DNA from 4 places in the Bariatricus sp. SGI.019 genome. Region 1 is predicted to be linked to each of the others. Evidence: a T-box and tRNA genes for the amino acid it is inferred to sense, from the RefSeq annotation. Region 1 holds a T-box; the other regions hold tRNA genes.
The links. A T-box is a leader RNA that pairs with one kind of tRNA and senses whether it is charged. The one in region 1 lies ahead of leuS (leucine--tRNA ligase), so its partner is inferred to be a tRNA-Leu.

Region 1 (3,654 bases):
CAGATTCGAACTATATTCTTTGATTTTGTTCAGTACTCGTTGCTTTTCGTCTTCGTCTAGCGGTGTAGGACGATAATCATTGTAGCTGCTGGCGGAAGAAAGCGAACATGGAATGATATTGATGTTGTCGTCTTTTTCAACACCATTTTCTGTAATGGTAAATGTCTGCTGAAAGATCATGGTATCTTTGTCTGTTGGATTGGAGTTCCCTCCGAAACAGAAATTTCCCAGGCTGTAAGCAATATATTTGTCTTTATACTTTTCGATACCCTGTAATACATGAGGGTGATGACCGATTACCAGATCGGCACCTTCGTCGATTGCCAGATGTGCCAATTGCTTCTGTGTATCGTTTGGCTGGTATTCTCGCTCCATTCCCCAGTGAAAATTAATAATGATTAATTGTGCGCCTGCTTTTTTTAATGCAGCTATATTCTCTTTTACCTGCTGCTTCTTTTCCAGATGTTCTGCAAGTTCGTAGATACCGGTAACACCTACCTTGATCCCTTTGATGTCCAGAATTTTCACATGTTCAAAGCCAAAACTTGCGATGCCTGCATCATCTAAAGCATTGATTGTATCAGTATAACTTTGCTCCCCATAATCCATGCTGTGGTTGTTAGCCAAGTTAGCAGCTTCTATAGAACTGTCGGAAAGAATCTTGACGTAATCCTGGGAGGCTTTAAACGCATAAGTTTTGTCTGCGCGCTGGTCGGAGGTGGTAAGGGTTCCTTCCATATTTACAATTGACAGATCATCTGCTTCCAGTATGGATCGAACATTTTGGAAAAAGTAATCGGGACCGTTGATATCGTAATATGCCGGAAGACTGGTCGATTGCGCAAAGTTGACATCTGTTCCCAGTGTACAGTCACCCATAGAACTTACGGTAATAGAAACCGGTGCTTCAGAGTCGGAAGGTTCTGTACTGTTAATCACTAGTTCCTGTACATCGACTTTGGATGTATCAATATTTTCAGAAGGCGGAGGTGTTTCTACCTTCTTTTCTTTATCTTTAGAATGAAAAGAACGCACTGTCAAAAACAGTAGAATACATAGAAAGAGAAAAAGAAGAATGCACAACATTATGCGAAGTCTTTTCATCTTCTGGCGTCTGGCTCTTTTCTTTTTTGCATCTTTGATCCCACTCATCTTTTTGTACCATAAAGGGCAGCCCGATTGGACTGCCCTTTCCTTTTGAAATAGTTATATTAGTTCAAAAATGTGCATCCCTCGGCATTAACACCTGATAAATCAGCTTTATCGGCACTAATGCTTACATAGAAATCAATACCACATTCCTTTGAGATCTTTTTCAGTCTTTCAATAAAATCGGGCATGCTGTCTAAAGAAATATCAGCATGCTTCAGAATACCATCGATAAAGATACATTCGATATCGTGGTTAGAACTATACATGCCATATAAGAATCCAATGTATTCGTCTGTATTGGTAATTGTCGGGAAATCATCCATACAAATTGTACGGATATCAAATGCAACACTTGCTGTATCTCTGTGAGTTTTCTTGATAAATACTACATTGCCGTTACATTCTTTTGCTTTTGCGTTAGCCTGTTCGATCATTTGTTGTGTTTTTCCGCTGCCTTTCGGACCTGTTAATAAATTTACCATGGGAAATCTCTCCTTTATGTATCATATTATACTGAACATCTCAGTACGATTTACTTATGTCTATTATACACTAAAGGTGTAGAGGGAACAACCTTAAAATTATACATTTTCATGGAAAGATGATCAATGTTTTGTTTGTTGTGTAATGGAAAGTAAAACAAGGGGGTTGACTTATTTTAACATTCTTCATATAATAATTAGGCAAATAGTTTATATATGATAGAAACGTTGATGAGGAGTATTAAGAGCCTATCGTTTACAGAGAGCTGTCGGGTGGTGCAAGACAGTAAGCGTAATCTCCCAACTCGCCTCGGAGTTCTTCTGTTGAATGCTATGGCGATTTGAAGCAGTCATAGTAGTATAGGCAGGAGCGGGATTTCCCGTTACAGAAAAGAATGAGTGCATATGGAGTTTTACCTCCATATGAAGAAGAGTGGTACCACGGAAGCTAAGCCTTTTCGTCTCTTGAGAGATGTGAAGGCTTTTTTATTGTCAGGTTTGTGAAGAACCTCACCAAGTAAGTAAGGAGACAACCATGCTGCTAAGCTCGAAAGGACCTCGCTAAGCCAGCAGGTTGTATATTGCTTACTAGGTTCGTGTAGAACCTCACCAAGTAAGTAAGGAGACAACCATGCTGCTAAGCTCGAAAGGACCTCGCTAAGCCAGCAGGTTGTATATTGCTTACTAGGTTCGTGTAGAACCTCACCAAGTAATCAATATAGGAGGAATGGAAAGATGTCAAACGTACCTTATAATCATAAGGCAATTGAGAAAAAGTGGCGTGAAAGATGGGAAAAAGATCCTGTTAACGTCAAAGAAAATGCAGATGGAACAAAACGTGAGAAGTATTACTGTCTGGATATGTTCCCATATCCGTCAGGAAATGGGCTTCATGTTGGACATTGGAGAGGATATGTAATCTCTGATGTATGGAGCAGATATAAATTGCAGCAGGGTTACTATATCATTCATCCGATGGGATGGGACGCGTTCGGACTGCCTGCTGAGAACTATGCCATTAAGATGGGAGTGCATCCGGCAATTTCTACCGCTGAGAATATTAAGAATATCAAGCGTCAGATCAATGAGATTGCAGCACTGTATGACTGGGATCGTGAAGTAAATACAACAGATCCTGACTTTTATAAGTGGACGCAGTGGATCTTTGTAAAGATGTTCAAAGAAGGGCTTGCTTATGAGAAGGAATTTCCAATCAACTGGTGCCCGTCTTGTAAGACCGGTCTTGCCAATGAGGAAGTAGTAAATGGAAAATGTGAGCGCTGTGGAACTGAGGTTACGAAGAAGAATCTTCGTCAGTGGATGCTCCGTATTACTAAATATGCAGACAGACTGTTAAATGATCTGGACAAGCTTGACTGGCCGGAGAAGGTTAAGAAGATGCAGGCTGACTGGATTGGCAAGTCTTACGGTGCAGAAGTAGACTTCCCTGTTGAAGGAAGAGAAGAAAAGATTACGGTATATACAACAAGACCAGATACCTTGTATGGTGCAACCTTTATGGTTCTTGCTCCGGAGCATGAACTGGCTAAGAGCCTGGCTACGGATGAGACCAGAGAGGCTGTTGAGAAATACATCTACGATGCATCTATGAAGTCTAATGTAGATCGTATGCAGGATAAAGAGAAGACAGGTGTATTCACAGGTAGTTATGCAATCAATCCGTTAAACGGTGAGAAGACACCAATCTGGCTGTCTGATTATGTACTGGCCGATTATGGTACCGGTGCAATCATGTGTGTACCTGCACACGATGACCGTGACTTTGAATTCGCAACGAAATTTGGCATTCCGATTATTCAGGTTATTGCGAAAGATGGAAAAGAAATTGAAAATATGACGGAAGCTTATACCGAAGCGAACGGAACAATGATCAATTCCGGTGAGTGGAATGGTATGGAATCTGCAGTGCTGAAGAAAGAAGCACCACATATCATTGAGGAGCGCGGTATTGGACGTGCAACTGTAAATTACAAGCTCCGTGACTGGGTATTCTCTCGTC
Region 2 (3,654 bases), on a different contig from region 1:
CCATCTTCGGCACCCATGGAGGGTATCTGTGCGGATCCGATTTTGAAGAAAACAAAGATTATGGTACATCAGACCGGATTTCAGACGGTGATGCGACGATTCTTGAAAAGTGATGAAGGAATGATTCCTGAAGTTATGTATTGGCTGCGGCATAATTCTCTGGGAGACAGAACTTATAATTATTTTACGAATCAGAACGGATTTACTTTGTATGATCTGGTATCCTATGATGGAAAACATAATGAAGCGAATGGAGAAAATAATCAGGACGGTCCGGAATACAATTACAGTTGGAATTGTGGTGTGGAAGGTGTGACTCGTAAAAAGGCTGTTCTGGAATTACGTCAGCAACAAATAAAAAATGCATTTTTCTTGTTACTCTTTGCACAAGGAACACCTTGTATTCTGGCGGGCGACGAATTTGAAAATACACAAAAAGGCAATAATAATGTGTATTGTCAGGATAATCCAGTGGGATGGTTAGATTGGAGTAAACTAGAAAAGAAAAAAGAATTGCATGATTTTGTAAAGAAATTGATCGAAATACGAAAAGCATATCCGGTGTTCTGGCCGGAAGAAGAAATGCGGGGAATTGATCAAGTCAGTTGTGGAGTCCCTGATGTGTCTTATCATGGTGAGAGCGCGTGGAGAGTTCCATCGGAGGTTTCCAGCAGGCAATTAGGAGTTTATTATAGTGGCGCTGCTGTCGGAGGAGACGACTGCTTTGTGGCATACAATATGCATTGGCAGGAGCATCCATTTGCTTTACCGGCATTGTCGTCAGGAAAGAAATGGTATAAAATAGCTTCAACCAGTGAAGGAGTTTTAGAAGAACCAGAACTTTTGGATAATCAGAGACTGGTCGAAGTAGCAGAAAGGACTATTATGCTGGTTATAGGCAGGAAATAGCATGAGATTGGTACAGAAAATTAGACTCACATCTTATCAATTAAAATGGATTGCAATTATTACAATGGTCATAGACCATACGGGTGCAGTCCTTTTTCCAGAATGTATGTTGATGAGGGAGATAGGAAGAGTGTCCTTTCCAATATTTTGCTTTTTGTTAGTGGAAGGGTTTTTTCATACGCATGACTTATATCAATATATGATAAGGCTTGGAACTTTTGCTGTAATCTCGGAGATTCCCTATGACCTTGCTTTTCGTGAAACAATATTGGAATTCACTCATCAGAATGTTTTTTTTACTTTACTTTTAGGCGTGCTTATGATGTATGTGTTGCAAATGGCAGGTGAATGGCCGACGAAAGTGGTTGAAGTATTATTGGTGATGTGGGCGGCTGTATGTTTGAAGACAGATTATAGTTTTAAGGGAATTCTTTTGATTTTGGTTTTTTATTTGTTTCGTCAGAATAAAAGATTGAAACTGGCAGGGGGAATTTTGTGGAACTTTCTCTGGAAAGGGAACTTGCAGAGATATGGAGCTATTGCGATGTTTCCTATTGCATTATATAATGGAGAACGAGGAAAAGGAATAAAATACTTTTTTTACATTTTCTATCCAATGCACTTGTTCCTGTTATTTTTGATGAAAAGATTGATTGGATGATGAAAGAAAGAGAAGTAAAGAGATATGAAAGCTTTGCAACATTTGAAGACGATTAATCACCATAAATGGCTGGTTATGAAAGGTTGTTTTAAAGTAGGACTCTATAAACAAGGATTACTCCATGATCTGTCCAAATATACGCCAACAGAATTTTTGGTAGGATGTTGGTATTATCAAGGAAATCGAAGCCCTAATAATGCAGAACGGGAAGCAACCGGATATTCGCAGGCATGGCTTCATCACAAGGGCAGAAATAAACATCATTACGAATATTGGATTGATTATAGCGTGAATCCAGAAGAAGGTATTGTTGGGCTTAAGATGCCTGTGAAGTATGTAGTAGAAATGTTTGTAGACAGGATTGCAGCGTCTAAGACTTATCAAGGCGAGAATTATATGGATTCGCATCCGTTGGAGTATTATGAGAAAGGTGCTGCGAGACTAGGTAAGATGATCCATCCTGAGACAGCAAGATTGTTACATTCATTATTGAGGATGTTGGCAGATGAAGGAGAAGAAAAAACATTCTATTACATAAGACATCATGTGTTAAAGAAAAAAAGTTAAATTAGTTGTTGACTTTTGTAGTATAGTGTAGTATTATAATCTTCGGGCAGTTGATAAAGACGCCACTTGCGGAAGTGTCGGAACTGGCAGACGAGCAAGACTAAGGATCTTGTGACTATTGCAGTCGTGTGGGTTCAAGTCCCATCTTCCGCATCCTAATACAAAAAGGTTCAACCCTATGGGTTGGACCTTTTTGTATTAGGAGCCGAAGCGTCCCTTGAACCCGAGGTTCAAGATCTACGCTTCGCTCCGGTCGGCGCAGAGCAGACATCCCCCGGATGTCTTGCGCCTCATCTTCCGCTTGCGATAGAAATAGTAGGGAATCAGCAAAAGTGCTGTGGATGCCCAGGCGAGAGGATAACTGATCAGAATGGTGGATATACTATGATGGATTGGTGTCATGATTAAAATCCAAGGCAATCTTACGCCGCAGACACCGCCAATTGTTATCAGAGATGGAATCAGTACATCTCCCATACCGCGAAGGGCACCGGATATTATCTCTACAAATATATAGATGCTGTAGCTTGGAACAATATAGAGCAACATATATACTCCAATCTCAATGACATTCTCATCTGTGGTAAAGAGATGGAATAATGGGCGGGCGAATATCATCAGACATGCCAGGATTGTTCCGCAGATGGCCAGGGACATTCCAAGGCTTATGCGTACACTTTTGTATACACGGTTCATTTTCCCTGCACCATAATTCTGTCCGGAGAAGGTGGTAACGGAAGTGCCCAGTGCTCCGCTGATTGCCCAGAAAATGAGATCCATTTTTCCGAAAGCCGCCCATGCAGCAGTGGTATCGGTGCCGAAACCATTGATGGCAGATTGAATGATCATGTTTGTAAGTCCATAAGTGCAAGCCTGAAGTCCTCCCGGAAGTCCAATGCGAAGTTCTGATTTTAGGATTGATAGAGTGGGACGGATGGAACGAAGTTCTAATTTCAGCATATTGTAAGAAGTCATGAGTGATCTCGTTACCAGAATTGCACTTGTCCCCTGAGACAAGATAGTGGCAATAGCGGCACCAGCAATCCCCATTTTCAATACAACCACAAAAAGAAGATCCATTGTTATATTCAGGACGCAGCAGATGATCAGATAATATAAAGGCCGTCTGGAATCACCAATAGCCCGCATAATACTAGATCCCATGTTGTATATTAGTGTAGCAATAATTCCAAGAAAATAAATTCTTAGATATAAAACAGAATCGTCCATTGTATCTGATGGGGTGTTCATAATTTCTAAGAGCCATGGAGTAGAAAACCATCCGACAATAGAGATTATGATACTTACAATAATTGCAAAGGCGTATGAAGTATGTAAGCCTTTGTGAAGATTCCTGGAATCACATGCACCATAGAATTGTGAGATGATTACGGTTGCACCAGTAGATAGAGCAGTAAAAAATGCAACCACCTGATAAGAGATGACCGAAGCTGATCCTCCGACACTAGCCAAAGCTTCTTTTCCTACAAATCTACCCACAATGATGGCGTCCACAG
Region 3 (3,654 bases), on a different contig from region 1:
TTCAGAGAAACACAACCCTATTCCCCCGACACCTGCCTGATTGGCAAAAAGTGGTAATACATTTTCCGTATCCTGGAAAACACACGCACCTACACATTTTGCAGCCCTGGCTTTCGTCATAATCTCTTCTGCCATCTGAATATCTGTAACTTCTCGAAACACAGACTCAATCTGATTGGAAGGAGCTGTTACATCAAACTTAGAAAGAAGATTCTTGAACTGAAGCTTCTGAAAATATGCATAAGCCTCTTCAGTATAGATATTTCCAAGCTTTGCGTCCTCCAATTTATAAGGAAAATCAGCATCCACATTAATCGTGGCAAGTTTCTTACTCATCACCGCCATATCCCAATGTTCTTTCAATGCTTTGGAGGCTCTAGGCGGCTTTAATTCATCAACATGGTCATAAGCATTCTCAATCGTATGATATTCTGCTATAATCTTCGTAGCAGTCTTTTCTCCAATACTTGGGACTCCAGGAATATTATCCGAGGTATCGCCCATCAAAGCTTTCAGATCAATAAATTCCAAAGGCGTCACTTGATAACGTTCCTTTACATCCTGCGCGAAATAATCTTCAACTTCTGTTCTGCCTTGCTTGGTCTTTGGAATACGTATCTTCACATGCCCTGTTGCAAGCTGAAGTAAATCTCTGTCTCCAGAAATAATCGCCACTTCCATTCCTTGCTTCTCACAACGTTTAGACAAAGTTCCCAGAAGATCATCTGCTTCCAGGCCGGCTGATTCAATCGTCTTGATTCCCATTGCATGTAAAACATCTTTGATGACCGGGACCTGTTGACGCAATTCATCTGCCATAGGCTTTCTCGTACCTTTATACTCCGCATACATCTCATGACGAAATGTCGGAGCATGAACATCAAAAGCAACTGTCAGATATTCTGGTTTTTCTTCTTCTAAGATTTTGAACATAATTGTTAAAAATCCGTAGATTGCATTCGTGTGAAGCCCATCTGCATTCGTCAGATCCGGCAGGCCATAAAACGCACGATTTAAAATACTATGTCCATCTATCAATACAATCTTTTCATTCATATAGAATTCTCCATTAAAAACAAAACTACCCTATTACTATACACCAAAACATTGGTTTTTAAAAGGAAATTATTCACCAAATCAATTTTACCCTGTTTTTTTTGCAAAATTTCTTTATAAAACCATTGACATTCTCAAATTAAAAGGTTATAATTTATCATGTTGTTGCGAAAAGCAAAAGAACATGCGGATGTGGCGGAATGGCAGACGCACAAGACTCAAAATCTTGCGAGGGCGACTTCGTGTGGGTTCAAGTCCCACCATCCGCATTAAAAACCAGGTCAAGTACGGATCTGGTTTTTATTTTTTAAGAAAAAAGATGCGTTATATCATTTATTAATCTGATATATAACGCATCTTTTTTCTTAAATATATTAGAAACTATCTGTCGGAAACATTGCATCATCAAGTGCTGTCATATCTTCCTGAGAAATATAATATACACCATCAGCATCTGGCTGTACGGTAATTGTAACGATTGCAGGATCACCATATGCAGGATCTTCCATTCTTGCAGCCATAAGATCATACATTCTCTGGAATACCATCTGATTCAATTCCTCATCACTCGGAATCTCTGTCATATTACTTATTTCTTCTGTAAGAGAAGCCGTCACCTCTTCCTGAATTCCTTCAAAGGCTATAAACGGTTCTACTGTAATGTCAATCGTATATGCATCGTTATCCGATTCTTTTGCCTCTCCTACTTCGTATTTTGCATGCTTGACCATATCCAGGAACAATTCTCTGTAACTTGCCATCAGTTCTTCTGATATTCCAAGGTCAGAAAAACCAGCTTCTTCCATTGTTGTGTCAATATTGCCCTCATACAACTCATTTGCCTCATCTTCTGTGGATTTCGTCCATTCGATATAGTCATCAAATTCTCCTTTATAGCTGGCATCCAAAACAGACTTTGCATAAGAACTTGCATCTTCCGCACTCATTCCCCCGCAACCACTCAAAAGAGACATTGCCATAACAAGCAAAACAGCCAAAAGCCCTTTTTTTCTCATTCCTATTCCTCCTACTCCTGTATAAGATATGAGTATACCATACACTTTATTTTTCATAAATTCAACTCTTGACAGGGGACCTTGTTGTTAATTTTCAGTTAATTTTCTGCCAATTTCAAAGCAATCAAATGTTGCAAAATAATCTGCCGGAGTTTCAGCCCTTCGAATTAACTGAGTCGTTCCGTCTTCTTTCAAAAGAACTTCCGCTGATTTTAACTTTCCATTGTAGTTATATCCCATGGAAAATCCGTGAGCACCTGTATCGTGAATCACTAGTAAATCGCCAATATCAATCTTTGGCAACATACGGTCAATGGCAAATTTATCATTATTTTCACACAAAGAACCTGTAACATCGTATTTGTGATCGCATGGATGATTTTCTTTTCCCATAACAGTAATATGATGATAAGCACCATACATTGCAGGACGCATCAAATTTACTGCACATGCATCAACGCCAATATATTCTTTGTGTGTATGTTTTTGATGAATCGCTGTAGTTACCAGGCAACCATATGGTCCCATCATAAAACGTCCTAATTCTGTATAAATTGACACATCACCCATTCCGGCCGGAACCAGAACCTCTTCATATACTCTGCGGACACCGTCCCCTATTATCCGAATATCATTTGGCTCTTGATCAGGTGTATACGGAATTCCAATTCCCCCAGACAGATTGATAAACTTGATATGCACACCTGTTTCCTTCTGAAGTTTTACTGCCACTTCAAATAATACCTTTGCAAGCATAGGATAATATTCATTCGTCACAGTATTACTTGCAAGAAATGCGTGAATTCCAAATTCTTTTGCTCCTTTTTCTTTCAATATTTTAAATGCATCAAATAATTGTTCCGTTGTCATACCATATTTGGCATCTCCTGGATTGTCCATAATATCATTACTGATTTTAAACAATCCACCCGGATTGTAGCGACAACTAATGATCTCCGGAATATGTCCAATTGTTTTCTCCAAAAAATCAATATGTGTAATATCATCCAGATTAATGATAGCTCCTAATTTTTCAGCAAGCACGAATTCCTCTGCAGGCGTATCGTTAGATGAAAACATAATATCTTCTCCAGATGCACCTATTGCATCAGAAAGCATTAATTCTGTATATGACGAGCAATCACAGCCACAGCCATATTCTCGCAAAATATTAATCAAGAATGGATTAGGTGTCGCTTTTACTGCGAAATATTCTTTATAGCCTTTATTCCATGAAAATGCTTCTTTTAATGCTTTCATATTTTTACGAATACCTTTTTCATCATACAAATGAAAAGGTGTTGGATACTCTTTTACAATCTCATCTAACTGTTCTTTCGTTACAAATGGTTCTTTTTTCATTGTTGGTTTTCCTCCCGCATCGATAGTAGTTTTATTTCATTCGAAAGTGCAGTTTTGTATAACTCCACAAAATTTTTCTGTCCAGAATACAAACAAGTATTCAAGCTTCCTTCTCCATATTCTCCAGTAAGAACATATCTAGAATCTGCAATCAGGCCAATCTGCATACCTCTGTTTTCACCAACATATACCTTAGCATTATCAAAGGATGCTGGCTGAT
Region 4 (3,654 bases), on a different contig from region 1:
TCCTTTCTTTCCCTATTCCGTCTCTCCATTTGCATTCAGGAACTTCACACGGATAATTCCCTGCTTGCTCTCCAGATCATCGATTGCCTCTTTTGGTACAACCTGATCCGTCTCAACTACCATAACAGCAAAACCACCACGCTTATCACGGAACACCTGCATCGTTGCGATATTAATCTCTGCATTGCTTAATGCCGATGCAACTTCCTTAATTCGTCCCGGCTCGTCCACATTGCGAATGATCAGCGTATTACTCTCTCCACTGAAGTTCACATCGATTCCATCCAGCTTACATACACGGATTCTTCCACCACCGATAGAATATGCCTGAATCTTCATGGTATTCACACCTTCTGCTTCCATAATAATCTGAGCAGTATTCGGATGTGCTTCTTTAATATCCTTATTCTCGATGGTAAATTCCATGCCTTCTTCTCTTGCAATCTCAAAGCTATTTGGAATCCTCATATCGTCAGGCTTCATTCCCAACAAGCCTGCAATCAGTGCCCGGTCCGTTCCATGCCCTTTCCCCGTAGCGGCAAACGATCCATGCAGATATACGGTAGCCTTCTTGGGCTGCCTTCCGAAAAGCTGTCTGGCAATCAGGCCAATCCTCGCTGCTCCTGCTGTGTGAGAACTGGACGGACCTACCATTACCGGTCCCAAAATGTCAAATATACTTCCCATTTCTTTTCCCTCTCTTTTTCTTATTTTGACATATATCTACTTTTATTATACTTGGGATTTCTATGGTTTACAACGACCAATTTCCCCACTCGCGTAATCTTGTAAATTTTCCTCGAATATGCTAAGATTGGGTACAGTCTGTATATAAGGGAGAGTGTAACTTATGAATAAGAAAGAAGTACTGGAAATCCGCAAGCAATTCACCCCGGAAAACTGCGCAATCACGCGAATCTGTGGCTGCTATGTGGACCATGAGAAAGAGAAAAAAGTCGAACTAAAAAAAGCTTTCTTATCCCTTCCAGAAGAAGAAGCTTTCAAATACTTTGATATTTTTAAACATACCTTGTCCGGAACCCTTGGGAAAAATCTCATTAATATGGAATTCCCACTGGAGCAGGAGCTAGGCGGAGGTACACAGGAATTCCTTCTTAAGCTGCGTGACAGTAAGCTGGAAGACGACCTTCTGGTAGAAGAATTCTATGATAAGATTATTGAAAATTATATCTACGCTGAGAATTATTACATCATTCTGATTCATGCAGTCTACGATGTTCCCGGCAAATCCACCGATGGTTCCGAGATGTTCGATGCCTCTGATACAGTCTACGAACATATTCTGTGCAGCATCTGTCCGGTCAACCTCACAAAAGCAGGTCTTACCTACAACGCATTGACCAATAATATCGAAGACCGCATCCGTGACTGGATCGTAGAAGCCCCAGTTAAGGGCTTCCTGTTCCCGGCCTTCCAGGATCGTGCCAGTGATGTACATAATATCCTTTATTATACCAAGAAACCAGAAGATCTCCAGCCAGAACTGATCAGCAATGTACTGGGGAGCACCATTCCTCTGACCGCCGGCGATCAGAAGACCACCTTCCAGACTATCATCAGTGATACACTAGGTGATGAATGCGATTATGAAGTCGTTCGCAACATCCACGACAATCTCAACGAGATGCTGGAAGGAAGCAAAGAAAACCCAGATCCTCTGGAACTGTCCAAACCAGATGTTAAGAATCTGCTCACCAGAAGCGGTGTTCCAGAAGAAAAGCTGGAATCCTTCGACGAAGAATTCCAGGAGATGGTCGGTGACAAGAACACCTTACTCGCATCCAACATCGCCAGTGTCAAGACCTTCCAGATTGAGACACCCGACGTGGTCGTAAAAGTCAATCCAGAGCGCTCCGACCTGGTAGAGACCCGCGAGATTGATGGCCGGATGTGCCTGGTCATTGCAATCGATGACCACCTGGAAGTCAACGGAATTGAAGTTCGAAAATAGTTCTGCCAATTTTTTTCAAAAAAACACAAAAAGTATTTGCCAAATGATGTTTTATGTGATAGAATATCTTTTGTTAGCGGAGATGGCGGAATGGCAGACGCGCTAGATTCAGGTTCTAGTGGGAGCAATCCTGTGAGGGTTCAAGTCCCTTTCTCCGCATCTATTATTTTTATAAAAAAACCGAAAACTTCACTGTTTTCGGTTTTTTTCTTTTCTACAATTCTAAAGAAAACCTTATGTCTTCGTGAACTTTTTGTGATATCCCTTGAGACTTTTGACTAAACATACTACAATAAGAAATCGTTTAAGGAGGGTTTGAGTATATGAGTATAAATGGTAACACAGTAAGGAAAGATACCGAGGATTTTTTTGGTGATGATTTCGAAGTCATATATCAGGAAGATTTCCCCGACCTAAACTTTTTTGAAGATGAAGATGACGATTACAGGGATGTTCTGTCGAATCTCTCAGAATTAGATGACGATGATGACATTGACTATCTGGAAGAAAATTATGATTATGATAAATATGAAGATGAGGAGGAAAACTCTTCTGAAGAAGATAAGAAGAAGCGCAAAAAGCGCCGCAGAGTACCGAATCTGCTCTCCCCTGCAGGAAAAGCTGCTAAAACCGGTGGAAAAATAATCTATAAAGCCGTTAATCTTTTGCTTCGCGGAGCAACTTTAATTTTAATCGCGATAATCACATATACACTGACTGTAAATTTCTGGAATAATTACAGTGCCTACGGAGATATTTTCCATGCTATTACAGACAAAAATTATATCTTAGGCGCTTATGCGGGGATTGCGTTATTCTTACTGCTTTTTGAGGTTATCACTTTTCTGATGGTGTTATTTGGCAGTAAAAAAAGCGGCCGCAAGGGCCGCTGTCAGGATACAGGACGAGGCCTGTTCTCTTTTGTATTTATCTTCGTAGGTTCTTACCTGGCTTACTTATTTCACGGATTCGTTCCGACATCTCTGAATCCACTCCAGGGAGTGCAAGGCGCACTTGCGGTATATGGTACTTTACACACAACATTACTTCCGCTTTGCGCCGCTGGCATTATCAGCTGTCTGATTCGGAAATTCCTGATCCGATAAGCGATTTTTTTCATACTCTTCGTCTTCCGTCTCTACCTGCTTCAGGAAATCAGCATCCTGAGACTTGAGCCGGGGGATGAAGCGTTTCGCGAATCTGCCCTTTCCACGATTCTTCACATAAAAATAACCAATCGTGGAAAATACAACTGCGCCAATAAAGTTAACGAACAGATCTTTCATAGTATCCAGAAGTCCGATATCCAGATAACCGCCAAGGCCCAGACTCTGTCCATTGACTACCACATCCGTGATATTGTCAATTTCAACTGGGGTGTTTGCTCCCGCCGGATCCAACATCACAGAGTGAATACTATGTACGATCGTATCTTTCTGCATGTCCAATCCAAAGAAAAGATCCATACTACATTCAAAGAATTCCCACAACACGCCGATCGTCATGGAAAAGCAGAATGCTACAATTGCCACGAACACTGGCGATAATTGTATTGAGAATTTTTTACTTCGGTTCAGGATATCTACCAGTGCGAACCCAATTGCCGCTGCCAGGAATCCGTTGATCGTATGCAGCGCGGTATCCCAGAACGGAAACCTGATATAATAAGCTTGGATCTCTCC

Region 2: it has a tRNA-Leu gene. The T-box ahead of leuS (leucine--tRNA ligase) is inferred to sense a tRNA for this amino acid. The anticodon was not compared.
Region 3: it has a tRNA-Leu gene. The T-box ahead of leuS (leucine--tRNA ligase) is inferred to sense a tRNA for this amino acid. The anticodon was not compared.
Region 4: it has a tRNA-Leu gene. The T-box ahead of leuS (leucine--tRNA ligase) is inferred to sense a tRNA for this amino acid. The anticodon was not compared.

What each region holds. Positions count from the first base shown of each region.
Region 1 covers NZ_JBNPOQ010000002.1:107,064-110,717, reverse strand. Annotated here, with positions in the region: gene ACQRD1_RS01850 (CapA family protein) at 1-1,152, opposite strand, end outside; gene ACQRD1_RS01845 (hypothetical protein) at 1,212-1,634, opposite strand; T-box leader at 1,854-2,103, shown strand; gene leuS (leucine--tRNA ligase) at 2,370-3,654, shown strand, end outside.
Region 2 covers NZ_JBNPOQ010000009.1:63,183-66,836, forward strand. Annotated here, with positions in the region: gene ACQRD1_RS07325 (alpha-amylase family glycosyl hydrolase) at 1-909, shown strand, start outside; gene ACQRD1_RS07330 (TraX family protein) at 911-1,570, shown strand; gene ACQRD1_RS07335 (DUF5662 family protein) at 1,595-2,137, shown strand; tRNA gene ACQRD1_RS07340 (tRNA-Leu) at 2,206-2,290, shown strand; gene ACQRD1_RS07345 (MATE family efflux transporter) at 2,375-3,654, opposite strand, start outside.
Region 3 covers NZ_JBNPOQ010000017.1:10,720-14,373, reverse strand. Annotated here, with positions in the region: gene polA (DNA polymerase I) at 1-1,056, opposite strand, end outside; tRNA gene ACQRD1_RS11290 (tRNA-Leu) at 1,243-1,325, shown strand; gene ACQRD1_RS11285 (hypothetical protein) at 1,431-2,072, opposite strand; gene ACQRD1_RS11280 (diaminopimelate decarboxylase) at 2,160-3,434, opposite strand; gene ACQRD1_RS11275 (TrmB family transcriptional regulator) at 3,431-3,654, opposite strand, start outside.
Region 4 covers NZ_JBNPOQ010000001.1:169,900-173,553, forward strand. Annotated here, with positions in the region: gene sdaAB (L-serine ammonia-lyase, iron-sulfur-dependent subunit beta) at 13-687, opposite strand; gene ACQRD1_RS00945 (DUF4317 domain-containing protein) at 851-1,972, shown strand; tRNA gene ACQRD1_RS00950 (tRNA-Leu) at 2,049-2,131, shown strand; gene ACQRD1_RS00955 (hypothetical protein) at 2,296-3,078, shown strand; gene ACQRD1_RS00960 (hypothetical protein) at 3,016-3,654, opposite strand, start outside.